DNA from 2 places in the Pseudoalteromonas sp. Z9A6 genome. Region 2 is predicted to be linked to the other one. Evidence: predicted binding sites of a transcription regulator. Region 2 holds the regulator's gene; the other holds the start of a gene.
What was found. Region 2 encodes FliA, which starts transcription of late flagellar genes. Its sites were predicted from a motif close to CTAAAGNTNNNNNNNNNNNNGCCGATA; they were not measured.

Region 1: a site for FliA is predicted at 4,008-4,034, ahead of pomA (flagellar motor protein PomA). Genes of this name have one in related genera too.

The regions. Positions count from the first base shown of each region.
Region 1 is NZ_WTKZ01000031.1:3,536-11,469, reverse strand. Features, by position in the region: gene GQR53_RS12415 (ligand-binding sensor domain-containing diguanylate cyclase) at 1-599, shown strand, start outside; gene dxs (1-deoxy-D-xylulose-5-phosphate synthase) at 673-2,535, opposite strand; gene ispA ((2E,6E)-farnesyl diphosphate synthase) at 2,641-3,528, opposite strand; gene GQR53_RS12400 (exodeoxyribonuclease VII small subunit) at 3,531-3,773, opposite strand; gene pomA (flagellar motor protein PomA) at 4,094-4,861, shown strand; gene GQR53_RS12390 (flagellar motor protein MotB) at 4,864-5,784, shown strand; gene GQR53_RS12385 (hypothetical protein) at 5,989-6,504, shown strand; gene GQR53_RS12380 (DNA topoisomerase III) at 6,547-7,934, shown strand, end outside.
Region 2 is NZ_WTKZ01000003.1:72,187-80,120, forward strand. Features, by position in the region: gene GQR53_RS01885 (chemotaxis response regulator protein-glutamate methylesterase) at 1-563, opposite strand, end outside; gene GQR53_RS01890 (chemotaxis protein CheA) at 622-2,844, opposite strand; gene GQR53_RS01895 (protein phosphatase CheZ) at 2,860-3,633, opposite strand; gene cheY (chemotaxis response regulator CheY) at 3,651-4,034, opposite strand; gene GQR53_RS01905 (RNA polymerase sigma factor FliA) at 4,075-4,785, opposite strand; gene GQR53_RS01910 (MinD/ParA family protein) at 4,812-5,672, opposite strand; gene flhF (flagellar biosynthesis protein FlhF) at 5,665-7,146, opposite strand; gene flhA (flagellar biosynthesis protein FlhA) at 7,168-7,934, opposite strand, start outside.

The DNA.
Region 1 (7,934 bases), on a different contig from region 2:
TTTTGTTTGATCAACTCCCTAAAGATATTGAGCACTTTCAACGTAATTCACAGTCGCTGCAGGCACAAGGTAAGTCACTGGTGCTGGTAATTATTAACTTTGATAACTTCAGCCGTATTAACGATGCGTATGGCCCAATTGCAGGTGATAGCTGCTTACAGCAAATGGCTGCATTGTTAAATTCGCGTACGCAGGGTTCTGACTATGTGGCACGTTGGAGTGGTGATGAGTTTTTATTATTATTACGTGACTTTAAATGCAATAAAATAGACAGCTATGCTTCAGAACTTTGTAAAGTAATAGCGGCTAATTCGTTCCAATTACCAAATGGAAAAACAACTAATATCACGGCATCAATTGGTTGGTCATTTTATCCATTACCTTTATTAGGCGGGCAGGTAATTAGCTGGGAAACCTCTATTAACTTGGCCGATATAGCACTGCATCAAGTTAAAAAGCGCGGTGGTGATGGTGTGGCTAATATTACGTTTGATGATCAGCTCGATGCATTTGAGTTTGAACAAAACTCTAATGTTGATCAACAGTTAGGTATTTTGCAAAGTAATGGCCTAGCTGATATTAAAGTGTGGATGCGTTGATGAGCAATATTTGACATTAAAAAAGGAGCCTAGGCTCCTTTTTTAATGTGCTCTGCATTTAAATGTATAGAAGTTAATTAATAAACGTTTTAATCGCGTTTAATATTCCTTGCTCGCCTAATCCCATTTCATCGTGCATTTCATCTTGCGTGCCGTGTTTAATAAACTCATCAGGAATACCTAAGTTAAGGATATTAATATCAGCCTTTTGCGTTGCCAAGTATTCATTAACTGCAGAGCCGGCACCGCCAGCAATAGCATTATCTTCAAGGGTTACAATTACATCGTGGCTAGTAGCAAGCTCATTTAAAAGTGCAGTATCAAGTGGTTTAATAAAACGCATATTAACAAGCGTTGCATCTAATTCGTTAGCTGCAAGCTGGGCGTTTTCAAGTAATGTACCGAACGATAAAATGGCAATTTTACTGCCTTTCTTAATTGTATCTGCCTTACCTATTTCAAGCAGTTGCATAGTGCTTTCAATGTCTGCAGTACCTGCGCTACCTCGAGGGTAACGAACTGCAACAGGGCAGTTTGCTTTATAACCGGTGTATAGCATTTGGCGGCATTCGTTGGTGTCGCTTGGTGCCATAATTACCATATTTGGAATACAGCGCATAAAGCTTAAATCGTACGCACCTTGGTGAGTTTCACCATCGGCTCCAACAATACCAGCGCGGTCAATGGCAAATAATACAGGTAAGTTTTGCAGTGCAACATCATGTATTAATTGGTCATACGCACGTTGTAAAAAGCTCGAGTAAATAGCAACAACAGGTTTTAAACCTTCACAAGCAAAACCAGCCGCTAAAGTAACAGCATGCTGCTCTGCAATGGCCACATCAAAGTATTGATCTGGAAACTCCTTAGAAAAACGTACCATGCCAGAGCCTTCACGCATTGCTGGCGTAATGGCCATTAACTTGCTGTCTTGCTTTGCCATGTCGCATAACCAATCGCCAAAAACTTTTGAAAAAGTAGCAGCGCTAGGTTTAGATTTAGGCAGGCTAGTTGTGCTTGGATCGAATTTTGGTACACCATGGTAGCCAATAGGATCGGCTTCAGCCGGTTTGTAGCCCTTACCTTTTTGGGTTTTTATATGTAAAAGCTGTGGGCCTTTTAAATTACGCATATTACGTAATGTATCTACAAGCATGTTTACATCGTGACCATCAATTGGGCCTATGTAATTTAGGCCTAATTCTTCAAAGAAGGTTCCCGGGATCATCATGCCCTTAATGTGCTCTTCCATTTTACTGGCAAGTTGTTTTACCGGAGGCACACCTGAGAGTAACTTTTTACTGCCTTCACGAATGTTAGTATAAAAGCTACCTGATAAAATTCGGGCAAAGTGATTTGTTAATGCGCCAACATTTTCAGAAATCGACATTTCGTTATCATTTAAAATAATAAGCATGTCTGATTTTACATCACCTAAATGATTCATCGCTTCAAATGCCATGCCTGCGGTGATAGCTCCGTCACCAATAATGGCTACAGATTTTCGACCTTTGCCTTCTTTTTGGGCGGCAATAGACATACCTAAGGCAGCTGAAATAGAGGTGCTTGAATGGCCTACGCTAAACGTATCGTATTGGCTTTCATCGCGAAAAGGAAAAGGGTGCAAACCGTCTTTTTGGCGAATAGTGTGCATTTGGTCGCGACGACCTGTAAGGATTTTATGTGGATAAGCTTGGTGACCCACATCCCAAACTAGGCGATCGTCTGGAGTGTTATAAACATAATGTAGCGCAACGGTTAGTTCAACCGTCCCTAAACCAGACGCTAGATGACCGCTACTTTGCGATACTGAGTTGAGTAAATAATCGCGCAGCTCATTGCTAAATGCAGGGAGTTTGTCTTGCGCTAAGTCACGCAATTGGGCTGGCTCGTCAACCAAATTAAGTAATGGATACTTGCTACTATCAAGTGTCATGGTTTTATATATATCCTTCGCTAACATTAATTCATTCAAAGCTTTTACGAATAATTAATGTTGAGTAATAATGTCAGTGCTAATTGCAATACGTATGAGCAAAAATTAGTGGTCACGCTCAATTAGGTAATTTGCTAGCGACGCAAGAAGTGTTGTGTCAGCATCTATATTTGCCAACGCTTCATGGGCTTGTTGTATTAAATTTTGCGCCTTTTCTTTAGCGCCTAGCATACCTAATAACGCCGGATATGTCGCTTTATTCGCGGCAATATCGGAGCCTTGTGGTTTACCTAAAGTAACCGTATCGCCTTCAACATCTAAAATGTCGTCGTGTACTTGAAACGCCAGCCCTATAGCATACCCAAAAATGCTTAAATTTTCTAAGGTTTGTTGATCTGCCTTTTCACTGCACAGTGCACCAAGTGTAATTGCACAATTAATTAAAGCTCCGGTTTTTAGCTTATGTATTCGCTCAAGCTCTTGTACGGTAATTACTTTATCTGTTGCTGCTATATCAAGACCTTGTCCGCCTACCATGCCCTCAAGGCCTGATGCGTGGGCAAGCGTAGCAATCATTTTTACTTGTGTTTGCGACGAGCATGTAAATTTGTGATTCGCAATAAGCTCAAAGGCGAGTGTTTGTAGGGCATCACCAGCTAAAATTGCATTTGCCTCGCCAAATTCTATATGGCAAGTAGGGCGGCCACGGCGTAAGTCGTCATCGTCCATAGCAGGCAAATCATCATGAACTAGCGAATAGCTATGGATACACTCAATTGCAGCAGCAAGTACATGTAAGTCTTGCTGGTTTGCACCGAGCATTTTACCTGTGGCATAAACTAAAAATGGACGTAATCTTTTACCGCCATTAAATAATCCATACTGGGTGGCGTTCTTTACCGTTTCTTCAGTATCGAGAGGCTGTTTAAAATGCTGCTGTAAGGTCGCTACTACATCTTTTTGAGCACGTTCGATATAATTATTTATGCTCACAGCTATTCCATATCATTATCAAAATTCGTAAGAACTGACTTTTCGCCATTACCCATCAAAATTGATACTTTTTGTTCTGCTTGCTGTAATTTACCTGATGAAGCACTTGCTAATGCAATTCCACGCTCAAATTGCTTTAACGATTGCTCAAGCGATAAGTCACCTTGTTCCATGTCACTAACGATTGTAGATAATTCTTCTAGTGCTTGTTCGAAACTTAAGTTTTCAGGTTTTTTAGTCGCCATCTTTATTTCAGCTTACATAATAAATTTAGGGTTAATTTTAGGGGGAATGCTAAACTAGGTCAAAGGATGATATTGGTTTTTTACCTTTATAACGTTAAATTATATTTCAAGTGTATTAATAAAGCCTTAATAGCGGTCTGTTAGTTTAATAAATCAATTGATAATTAGGTAGCCCTTATAACTTGATCTAAAATAGTGCTAAAGGCTGCTTTTTATGTTTATTTATAAAAATGGCTTAAGCAATTCAATATGTTGCCGATAAGCAGTTAATAATAAAAGTTTATGATAAGGCCATTAAGCATGAAACTTCTGGAGGAAATGTGGATTTAGCAACCATAATCGGGATCCTAGGCGCAATTGGCTTAATTGTCATGTCTATGTTTATGAGTAGTAGCGGTGAAATGGCTATGTTTGCCGATGCTCCTTCTAGTGTAATTGTATTTGGTGGTTCACTTTTCATTGTTTTATCAAATTTCACCATGTCGCAGTTTTTGGGTATAGGTAAAGTTGTTGCTAAAGCGTTTATGTTTAAAATTGAAACGCCAGAAGAACTTATTGAAAAAGCAGTAGAACTTGCTGATTCAGCTCGTAAAGGGGGGTTTTTAGCACTCGAAGAAGCTGAAATCCCAAATCCATTTATGCGCAAAGGCGTCGACATGCTTGTTGATGGCCATGACGCAGATGTTGTTCGCGCCACACTTCAAAAAGACATCTCTTTAACCACTACTCGACATGAAATGGGCGCAGGCTTATTTAAGTCATTAGCCGATATTGCACCAGCAATGGGAATGATTGGTACTCTAATTGGCTTAGTTGCAATGTTATCTAACATGGATGACCCAAAAGCAATTGGCCCGGCAATGGCGGTAGCGCTTTTAACAACTTTATATGGTGCGTTTTTAGCCAATGTTGTGGCAATTCCTATTCAGGTAAAACTTGAACTGCGTAAAGACGAAGAAGCTATGAATCAGCGTTTAATTTTAGATGCTATTTTAGGTATACAAGATGGCCAAAATCCAAAAGTAATCGAAGGTATTTTGAAAAATTACTTAGCTGAATCTAAACGCAAAGTAGATACCGAGGAGTAATTATGTCTGATCAAGAGTGCAAATGCCCACCACCAGGCCTACCAGCATGGATGGGAACGTTTGCCGATTTAATGTCACTTTTAATGTGCTTTTTTGTACTCTTGCTTGCGTTTTCAGAAATGGATGTACTTAAGTTTAAACAAATTGCGGGCTCTATGAAGTTTGCTTTTGGTGTGCAGAATAAAATTGAAGTAAAAGATATCCCTAAAGGTACCTCTGTTATTGCTATGGAGTTTACCCCAGGCAAACCAGAACCCACTCCAATAGAAACTATTCAACAACAAACAGTAGAAATGACTCAACAAATGTTAGAGTTTCAGGCTGGAGATGAAAGCTCAGCTGGCGGCAGACAAGAACAACGCGGGGACAAACGTGGTGGCGAATCTCGTAGTACTTCTCAAGAGCAATCGTCAGAGCAAGCAACTTCAGCGGCCGATCAGGAACAAACTAACGAGCTCGTTAAAAAAATCGCGCAGCAGCTTGAAAAGCAAATAATAGATGGTGCAATTGAGCTTGAATCTTTAGGGCAGCAAATAATTATTCGTATTAGAGAGAATGGTTCATTTCCTTCGGGTAGTGCATTTTTACAACCTAAGTTTAAACCCATAATTCAAGGTATTGGTGTGCTGTTAAAAGATGTACCTGGCGAAATTACTGTATCTGGCCATACCGACGATTTTCAGGTATCGAATGAGTTATATATTAACAACTGGGACTTATCGTCAAAGCGTGCTGTAGCAGTAGCAAGCGAGCTGCAAACGGTGCAAGGGTTTGATAAAAACCGCATGATGGTAGTGGGTCGGGCTGATACCCGTCCACTTGTTCCAAACGATTCAAATGAAGATCGCCGCAGGAATCGCCGAGTAGAAATATCTATATTACAAGGTAAAGCAAAAGAGTCAGCGCCTATTGATGTACGTTAAGCTATTGCTTGGTATTATATCTCACTACTTTTTGTTTTAATTTAGGGTACTTAATTGCCTAAGCATCTTGGCAATTTCATCATTTTAGCTTACAGTACATTTCCTTAACATATGTAATGGAATGCCCGTGAATAAAAAATATAAGTATAGCGATATGCCTGGAAATGGTACTGGCGGAGATGACGATAAGACGAAAGAATAACAATGCCTTTATGGGTTGATAAGGTAATTACATTTCTTGAACTTAGCTGGGTTTTATTTTTAATCCCAGCTATTGTTGTTTTCTATTTGCGTAAAGATTTTTTAGCATTACGATTTGTATGTGTCACAGGTGTATTTTTCTTATTTGGTGCACTTATATACGATTCTTTAAAAGAGTTTGATAAAGATATTTATATATATAGATATCTTGTCTGGGCGTTTAATGACATAGCTTGGATGGCTTTAATTGCCTATCTTGGGATAAAAGATAAAGTTTATTTATGGCAATGTGTGTTAGGTCAGTTGGTTGTTATAATGGCACCAATTTTACAACTTTTTCGCGTTGTTGATCGCCACCTTTGGGATTTATCTTATAGCACGTTAATGTATAAAACGCTTTTACCTTTAATTAATACGCTCACCGTAGTGGTGTGTTATCTTCCGCTAATTTATATTGTAATTAAAAATAATAAGACAGTAACTGGTAATAATCATAAAAAAGCCCCTCCTTTAAAATAGCTGTGCTAAACTACTGTTTATATGAACAGTGGTGAGCAAGCTATGAAACTCTACATTGCAGAAAAACCTTCACTAGGACGCGCTATTGCTGATGCGTTACCAAAACCACATAAAAAACACGATGGCTATATAGAAGTCGCTAACGGAGATTGTGTCTCGTGGTGTATAGGGCATTTACTAGAACAAGCAGAGCCCGATGATTACGATGAGCGCTTTAAAAAGTGGCAGTTTGATCACTTGCCTATAATACCTGAGCAGTGGAAGTTAAAAGCCAAAACCAAAACTCGCAAACAGCTCACTGTTTTAAAAAAATTAATTAAACAAGCCTCGCAACTTATTCACGCTGGCGATCCAGACCGTGAAGGCCAGCTTCTGGTCGACCAAGTAATAGAAGAAGCTAAAATAAGTCAGGCTAAAAAGCAAAGTACGCAACGTTTACTCATTAGTGATTTAAACTTATCGGCGGTAAAGAAATCATTGGGCACAATGCGTTCTAATCGAGATTTTATTCCGCTAAGTGTATCTGCTTTAGCGCGCTCTCGTGCTGATTGGCTATTTGGTATGAATTTAACACGTGCATACACACTAGCTGGGCAAAAAGCAGGGTTTGGTAATGTGCTTTCGGTAGGGCGAGTACAAACCCCTATTTTAGGTCTTGTTGTTAATAGAGATAACGAAGTAGCGAACTTTGTATCTAAGCCTTTTTACGATGTATTGGCGCATTTGCTTACTCCAGATAATCAACCATTCATAGCTAAGTGGGTTCCAAGCAAAGCATGTGAGCCACATCAAGATGAAGAAGGGCGAATACTTAACAAAGCTCTTGCAGAAAATGTTGCTTCACGCATTACAAAGCAAAGTGCTGAGCTTACTTCACTCGACCAAAAACAAAAAAAGCAAAGTGCTCCATTACCTTATAATTTATCTGCTCTGCAAATAGATGCCGCTAAAGCATTTGGTATGCCAGCTCAAAAAGTATTGGATATTTGCCAAATACTTTACGAACGTCATAAACTAATTACTTACCCACGCTCAGATAATCGTTATTTACCCAAAGATCACCATCAAGAAGCATCTGCTATTTTAAAGGCAATAAGTGCAAATGGGGGGCAAGGCAGTGAATTAGTAAACGGGGCTGATGAAAAAAAGCGTAGTAAATGTTTTAACGATTCAAAAGTAGCTGCCCATCATGCCATTGTACCTACGGCTAAGCAGTTAAAGTCAGCGAGTTTGAGCGGTGACGAAGCAAAGGTATATCAATTAATAAGCCGTCATTACTTAATTCAGTTTTATCCCGACTATATATATAACGAAACTAAAGCTGAGGTAATTATTGCTGGTGGGCTTTTTAAGGCAAATGCAAAGCAAGATGTAAGCTTGGGTTTTAAGGTGTTAATGGGTAAATCTGAATTAAAAGATGAAGCCTCGCT
Region 2 (7,934 bases):
GTAACATTTGAACTTGTCGATGCAGCAGGCGCAGCTCTTTGAAAGCTTCTACCAGGCTGCTTGGTTTGAGTTGTTGATGTGCTTGCTCTTTGCGAAAGTGAACTTGTTGGTTTAGTTGAAATGGCTGGTTTAACTGGTGTTGCCGCTCTAAATGTTCGCGGTAAACGTCTTCGCCCTATATCTTTTACTTTACTTTGCAAAAGCTTAATTGCATCTTCATTATTGCGCGCAATATCTTCAAATTTTTTCGGTAAAAAATCCATTGCGCCAGCATCTAACGCATCAAACGTTGCTGTTGCACCATCACGTGTAAGTGATGAAAACATTAAGATAGGAGTTGGGTTACTCGCCATTATCTCTTTAACTGCGCTAATACCATCAAGCACAGGCATTTCGACATCCATGGTGATCATGTCAGGACGCAATTGAGCTGCTTTCTCAACAGCCTCTCTGCCATTAACAGCAAAGCCTATAACTTGTATATCGCTATCTTGCTCAAGGATTTCGCTTACTCTACGGCGAAAAAAGCTTGAATCATCAACAACTAAAACTTTAACGGCCATTTAGCTCTCTTATTAAATTTATGCGTAGGTATATATTAAATATATACCTACTTTATTATTAGCCTGCGTAATGTTTTAACATGTTTGGAACGTCTAAAATCAGTGCAATGCCACCATCCGAAGTTATTGTAGCCCCTGCCATACCTGGCGTTCCTTGAAGTAACGCATCGAGCGGCTTAATCACTACTTCTTCTTGGCCAATCAATGAGTCAACAACAAAGCCTATTTGTTGCGTACCAATTTGTACAATAACGACGTGACCTTTAGATTTTCGCTGAGAACGATCTGAGCCTTTTACTAACCAATGCTCAAGGTAAAATAACGGTATCGCCTTTTTACGCACAATAATTGTTAATTGCCCATCAACTACATTCGTCTTCGTTAAATCCAAATTGAATATCTCACTAACACCAGCCAGTGGTAACGCAAATGTTTGTGCGCCAACAATGACCATTAATGTCGGTAATATAGCCAAGGTAAGTGGTACTTTTATTTCTAAAATAGTACCGACACCAAGTTCAGACTGAATGCTTACTGAGCCATTAAGTTGCGTGATCTTAGTTTTAACTACGTCCATTCCTACACCACGGCCTGAAATATCAGATATTTCTTCTTTTGTAGAAAAGCCAGGTGCAAAAATCAGGTTATATGCTTCGGTGTCAGAAAGTCGACTCGCTTGGTCATGATCGAGTACGCCTTTACTAATTGCAATTTTTTTCAGTTTTTCAGCATCCATACCTGCACCATCATCTTTGATGGTTAGCAAAATATGGTCGCCCTCTTGAGACGCTGATAAAGTAACATTACCTGTTCTAGACTTACCTGCAGCTTCACGGACAGCGGGCATTTCAATACCATGGTCAACTGAGTTTCTAACTAAATGCACAAGTGGATCTGCAAGTGCTTCAACTAAGTTTTTATCTAGATCGGTTTCTTCACCAATAAGCTTTAAATCAATATCTTTATTTAAGCTACGTGCTAAGTCGCGTACAACGCGAGGGAAGCGACCAAATACTTTCTTAATTGGTTGCATTCGCGTTTGCATAACCGCACCTTGAATATCCGCAGTCACTACATCTAAGTTAGAGATTGCTTTACCCATCGCTTCACTGTCTGAGTTAGTCGCTAAACTAACCAAACGATTTCGTACAAGAACTAACTCACCAACCATATTCATAATTTGATCGAGTCGTTTTGTATCTACGCGAACGGTGGTTTCTGCAGCTGGTGGCGCTGATTTTTTTGGAGCTGCTGCTGGTGGTGCTTTAGCTGCTGGCTTCTCTGGCGCTTTTTCAACTGGTTTTGGAGTAGGAGCTTTAGCTGGCGCAGCTTTTTTTACTGGTTCACTCACTTGTTTAGCTGGCGGTGAAACAGGTTCAGGTTGTTTTGCAGCTGGCGCACTTTCTATCGATTTAGGAGCAGTACCTTTACCATGAAGTTCATCAAGAAGCGCTTCAAATTCGTCATCACTAATTTCATCATCTGATGAATTAACTGTATTTGCCGCTGGTGTAGCTGGTTCTACAGGTGTTTTATTGGCATCATTTTGTTCAGGTTTGCTAGTAACTTCACCAAAACTGCCAACACCATGTAACTCATCTAATAAGCTGTCAAATTCATCATCAGTAATATCACCATTAAAATCACTACTACTACTTGCTACTGGTTTTTCAACTGCAGGACCTTGTCCTTTACCGTGTAGCTCATCAAGTAAGCTTTCAAATTCGTCTTCAGTGATTTCATCTATTTCAGCATCGCTAACCGAAGGCGCTCCGCTAAATAGTTCATCAAATGCAAACGGATCTTCATCATCAGCTACCGGTGTATCCACCACTTCATTATGAGGTTGTTCAACCTCTGTTTGTGAAGAGGCTTCATTGGCTTCGGCTTCTGTTGGAGGTAGACCTAAGATATGAAGAGTATGAAGTAATTCAGGATCTGCAGGTTCAGGCTTGTCTCTGTTTTGGATAGTCGCAAACATCTCATTAATGGTGTCTAGTGCTTGTAAAATAACATCCATTAACTCTGAGTTGACTGTTCGCACGCCTTGACGTAGTAAATCAAATACGTTTTCAGCACCGTGACAAGCATCAACAAGCTCTGTCATAGCTAAAAAGCCTGCACCACCTTTTACAGTGTGAAAACCTCTAAATATAGCGTTTAGTAACTCGGTATCTTCTGGATTATTTTCCAGCTCAACTAACTGTTCAGATAAAAGCTCTAGGATTTCTCCAGCCTCTACAAGAAAGTCTTGTAAAATATCTTCATCGACTTCAAACATGCAGTTACTCTCCTCTTAGAAGCCCAAACTTGATAAAAGATCATCAACTTCATCTTGATCAGATACAACATCATTACGCGATTCTTTATCAATAATAGGGCCTTCAGGACCTGCTAAAGTTTGTGTGGCAACTGGTTCTTTTATTTTTTGTTGTTCTACTTTATTCGCGGTGCTGTTACTGTCGTCTTGTTCAGCAAACGCAGTTAAAAGATGCAGTAAACTTTCTTCTACTTCCCTAACAAGTTCAATAACACGGCGAATAACTTGACCTGTTAAGTCTTGATAGTCTTGAGCCATTAATACATTTGTCATTAAGTTTTGAAGCTCATCAGTCTTATGATGAGAGTTGTTCATAAACTTATCGATGCTATGGCAAAGTTGCTTAAACTCACCAAGCTCAATCTCGCGGCTCATTAAACGATCCCATGTCGGTTTGATATGAGATATTTCGTCCGCTAACTGTTGGGCTATAGGAAGACTCGCTTCCACTGCATCCATTGTTTTATTAGCCGCATTTTCTGTCATTTCTATAACATAATTAAGCCGCTTTTTAGCATCTGGAATCGCATCTGTCGTTATATCAGTTAAGCGAGTATCAAGCTCAAAACTTTTAAGAGCTTCGTGCAGTTGACGAGTCAACTTTCCAACTTCAGCAAATAATTCAGATTGCTCTTTAGAAGCAGCCTCTAAAATCAACTGATTTGCTTTGTCTTGCTCATCATTTTCTAAAAAAACAACGAGCTGACGAGCTTGTTCTAACGTTATTTGAGGCGCAGCTGGTGCTGGCATAAGCCTCTCCCCCATCATTAGCCTAAGCGTTCAAATACTTTTTCTAATTTAGTTTTTAATGTTCCAGCCGTAAATGGCTTAACAATATAACCATTCACGCCAGCTTGCGCCGCAGCTATTATTTGTTCTTTTTTAGCTTCTGCCGTTACCATTAATACAGGGATATGTTTTAACTTCTCGTCTGCACGTATTGCTCTTAAAAGATCAATACCCTGCATTCCAGGCATATTCCAATCCGTAACTACAAAATCAAACACTTGATTTTGCAACATAGGCAAAGCTGTAGACCCATCATCAGCTTCTTGAACGTTAGTGAAACCTAAGTCACGTAACAGGTTTTTTATAATGCGTCTCATCGTTGAAAAATCATCAACTACAAGAATTTTCATGTTTTTATCCAAAACATCCCCCAGTGAGGTATTAACCTTTGTTTACTTACTACTAATTTATCCAGTCATTGATTTTAGCTTTAAGCTTAATCATCGCCTGACCATGTATCTGACTTACACGCGATTCACTTACATCGAGTATATGTCCTATTTCTTTTAAATTCATTTCATCGTTGTAGTACAAAGAAAGCACCATTGCATCACGCTCTGGTAATGACTTAATTGCACTTAGCAAAGACTCATTAAACCTATCATTTTTAACATTATTAAAAGGTTTATCTTGTGCTAAATCTTGGCCTACAGGAGTAATAACATCCTCATCTACACCAAGGTCTTCAATGCCTAATATTTTACTCGTATTCGCATCATTTAAAATATGATGGTACTCATTGAGCGAAATTTCAAGTTTTTCAGCAACTTCTATGTCCGTTGGTTCGCGGTTCAGACTACTTTCGAGCTCAGTAATTGCTTCTGCAACTTGCCTGTTTTTACGGTGAACTGAACGAGGAGCCCAATCACCACGGCGCATTTCATCAAGCATAGCACCGCGAATACGAATACCTGCAAAAGTTTCAAAGCTTGCGCCTTTTGTTGCATCAAAGTTTTTCGAAGCTTCTATTAAGCCTATCATTCCTGATTGAATTAAATCATCAAGTTGAACGCTAGGTGGTAATCGAGCAATTAGATGACATGCCACTTTTTTAACAAGTGATGCATGCTTCTCAACAATCACATTTAAATTTTGTGTTGATTGATATCCCATAGCTCTATTCACCAGTGTTGTCATAATTAACCGTTTACTAGTTTCTCAATGAAAAACTCTAAATGCCCAGATGGTTGGTTGGGTATTGGCCATTTAACTGCTTTTGTTGCCAGCGTTTTAAACGCAAGAGCGGCTGGCGAATTTGGAAAGAGCTCTACTATTACTTTTTGACGACGCGTTGCTTTGCGCATATTTTCGTCATAAGGAACCGTTGCTACTAGCTCCATTGACACATCTAAAAAGCGATCGGTAACTTTAGATAGTTTTGCAAACAATTCAGTACCTTCACGCATACTGCGGACCATATTTGCAACAATTTTGAACTTATAAACACCATGCTCGCGGCTTAATACTTTAATAAGTGCGTAAGCATCGGTTATTGATGTTGGTTCATCGCACACTACAACCATTACATCTTGTGCTGCTCGTGAGAAGCTTAGCACCATGTCTGAAATACCAGCGGCTGTATCTACAATTAAAATATCGAATTCGGTATTCAATTCGCTAAACGCACGAATTAGTCCAGCATGCTCCGATGGTGATAACTCAACCATACTTTGCGAACCCGATGTAGCGGGTACAATTTTAATACCAGCAGGACCTTCAACTAAAATTTCGTCAAGCTCACATTCACCAGACAAAACGTGTGACAAATTACGCTCTACACGTAAACCAAGCATCACATCACAATTTGCCAAACCTAAGTCAGCATCCAGTACTAGTACTCTATTACCTTGCTGCCCTAGTGCTATAGCAGTATTTAGAGAAACATTTGTTTTCCCCACCCCACCTTTACCACCGGTTACAGCGATAACTTTAACGCCGTTGTTATTGTTTTGACTCATTTTGCGCAGGCCGCTTGCTTGATCTAATACTGTGTTAATCATACATCCCTACTGTACTTGGCGCCACTGCTTGATGCCTTGAATGTTGTGCTTTTGTTCTTTTTAAATATAATTGCTCAGCCTTTTTCACTAGTTTTTCAGCATTTGCAACACGAATATCTTCTGGTACTCGTTGTCCATTAGTAAGATACCCTATTGGAAGGCGATTTTGAATCGCAATACTAATAATCTCACCCAAACTTAATGATTCATCCAACTTGGTAAAAATACAACCACTTAACTGTACTTTTTTAAAGTGGCGTACAGTTTCTTGTAGTACATTAATTTGCGCTGTGGCACTGAGTACTAGGTAGTTTCGAATATCCACACGCTGGTTGCGCATTAACGTATTTAACTGCTCAGTTAAGCGTAAATCTCGCTGGCTCATACCTGCCGTATCAATTAACACTAGACGTTTATTTCGTAAATGATATAAAACTTCAGCTAACTCATTAGCATCTTTAACTTGTTTTACACCACAACCAATAATACGACCGTAAGTTGCAAGCTGCTCATAAGCACCAATTCTGTACGTATCAGTGGTTATTAAGGCAACTTTATCGGCGCCATACTTTTGTGCACCTAGAGCTGCAAGCTTAGCAACTGTCGTGGTTTTGCCCACACCTGTTGGACCCACTAACGCATATACACCACCTTGGCGAAGTATTTCGTTATTGGTTGTTTGCATTTGATCTTCAACCATTGTTAGCAATGCTTTCCAGCCTTGTTGACGAGACACATCATCAGGTACAAAACATGCCATTTGCTGTGCTACTTCTTTATCGATACCCATACCGACTAAACGGTCAACCATACAAGCGCGTGTTGGATCGCGACGCGCCATATCTTGCTGCATCAAGCCTGATACTTGGTGCTCAAGTAATTGACGAATTGCGTTCATTTCTTCACGCATTGTTGTCATTTCTTCGCTTTCATTATTAGGTGCTTGTTGGCGAGTGGTTACTGGGCTATCTAAATCATCAAAGTCGCGGTCTAAATCATCAAAACCTAAGCTATCCGCTTGAGTTTGTGGACGAACTGGCGCAGAAGCTTCAGGAGCAAACATATTTTTAGTACGCTGCCCCATATTAGGTTCTTGATAGTTATCAGTAGTATCAATACCCGATTGTGAAAACATAGAAGCAAGTTCAGGGGAGCGAGGACGCGGTGATTGTCGCTCTAGTAATGCTTGTAAGCTGTCAGCAACCTTTGCTTGTGGCTCAGGCTTAGCACGCTGTGGCTCTGGTCTTACAAAGTTATGCATGCTTTGCTGTGGCGCTTGAGCACGAGGCTCAGCATTACGTTGTGGTTGCGCTGCTACTTTAGGGGCTGCTTTGTCATAATCAACTGCCGCTACAATTTCTACACCGTTAGCCAGCTTCTTATTTGACATAATAACCGCATCAACACCTAACTCATCTTTAACTTCTTTAAGTGCTGTGCGCATATCTTTAGCAAAAAAACGTTTAATTTTCATGATTCAACCCCTGTTAAAATCTTATTGTTGGCCTACCGAGCTTACAATTTTGATCTGTCTTTCGTCTGGTACCTCTTGATAAGACATCACTCTCAATCCTGGAATGGTGTACTTAACAAAACGAGATAACACAGTGCGTAACATTCCTGACGTTAGCAATATAGAAGGTTCGCCGGCCATTTCTTGATTTTGATGCGCTTGTGTCAATGACACTTGAAGTCGCTCTGCAAGTCCTGGCTCAATACCGGCACCTTCATCGCCTGCATTTTGTAATGACTGATGCAACATCTGTTCCAACTCAGGCGCCAAGGTTATGACAGGGATTTCTGATGACATTCCCACCGCATCTTGAACAATTAATCTACGCAGTGAAATACGCACTGCAGCCGTTAATACATCAGGGTCTTGACTACGTGGGCCATACTCAACAAGGGTTTGAACAATTGAGCGCATATCGCGAATAGCCACGCCTTCATTTAATAAATTTTGTAGTACTTTTACAATAACAGTTAATGGCAATACATCAGGTACTAGTCCTTCCACTAAGCGAGGATGGCTTTTAGCAAGCATATCAAGTAGGTTTTGAACTTCTTCATGCCCTAGTAATAACGCTGCACTGTTAGTTAATAACTGGCTAATATGAGTGGCAACTACCGTGGCTGAATCTACAACGGTATAACCTAGTGATTGTGCTTCATCTTTTTGATCTGGTTTTATCCATACTGCATCAAGGCCAAACGCAGGATCTTTTGTTTCAACCCCTTTAATTGGACCAAATACTTGTCCTG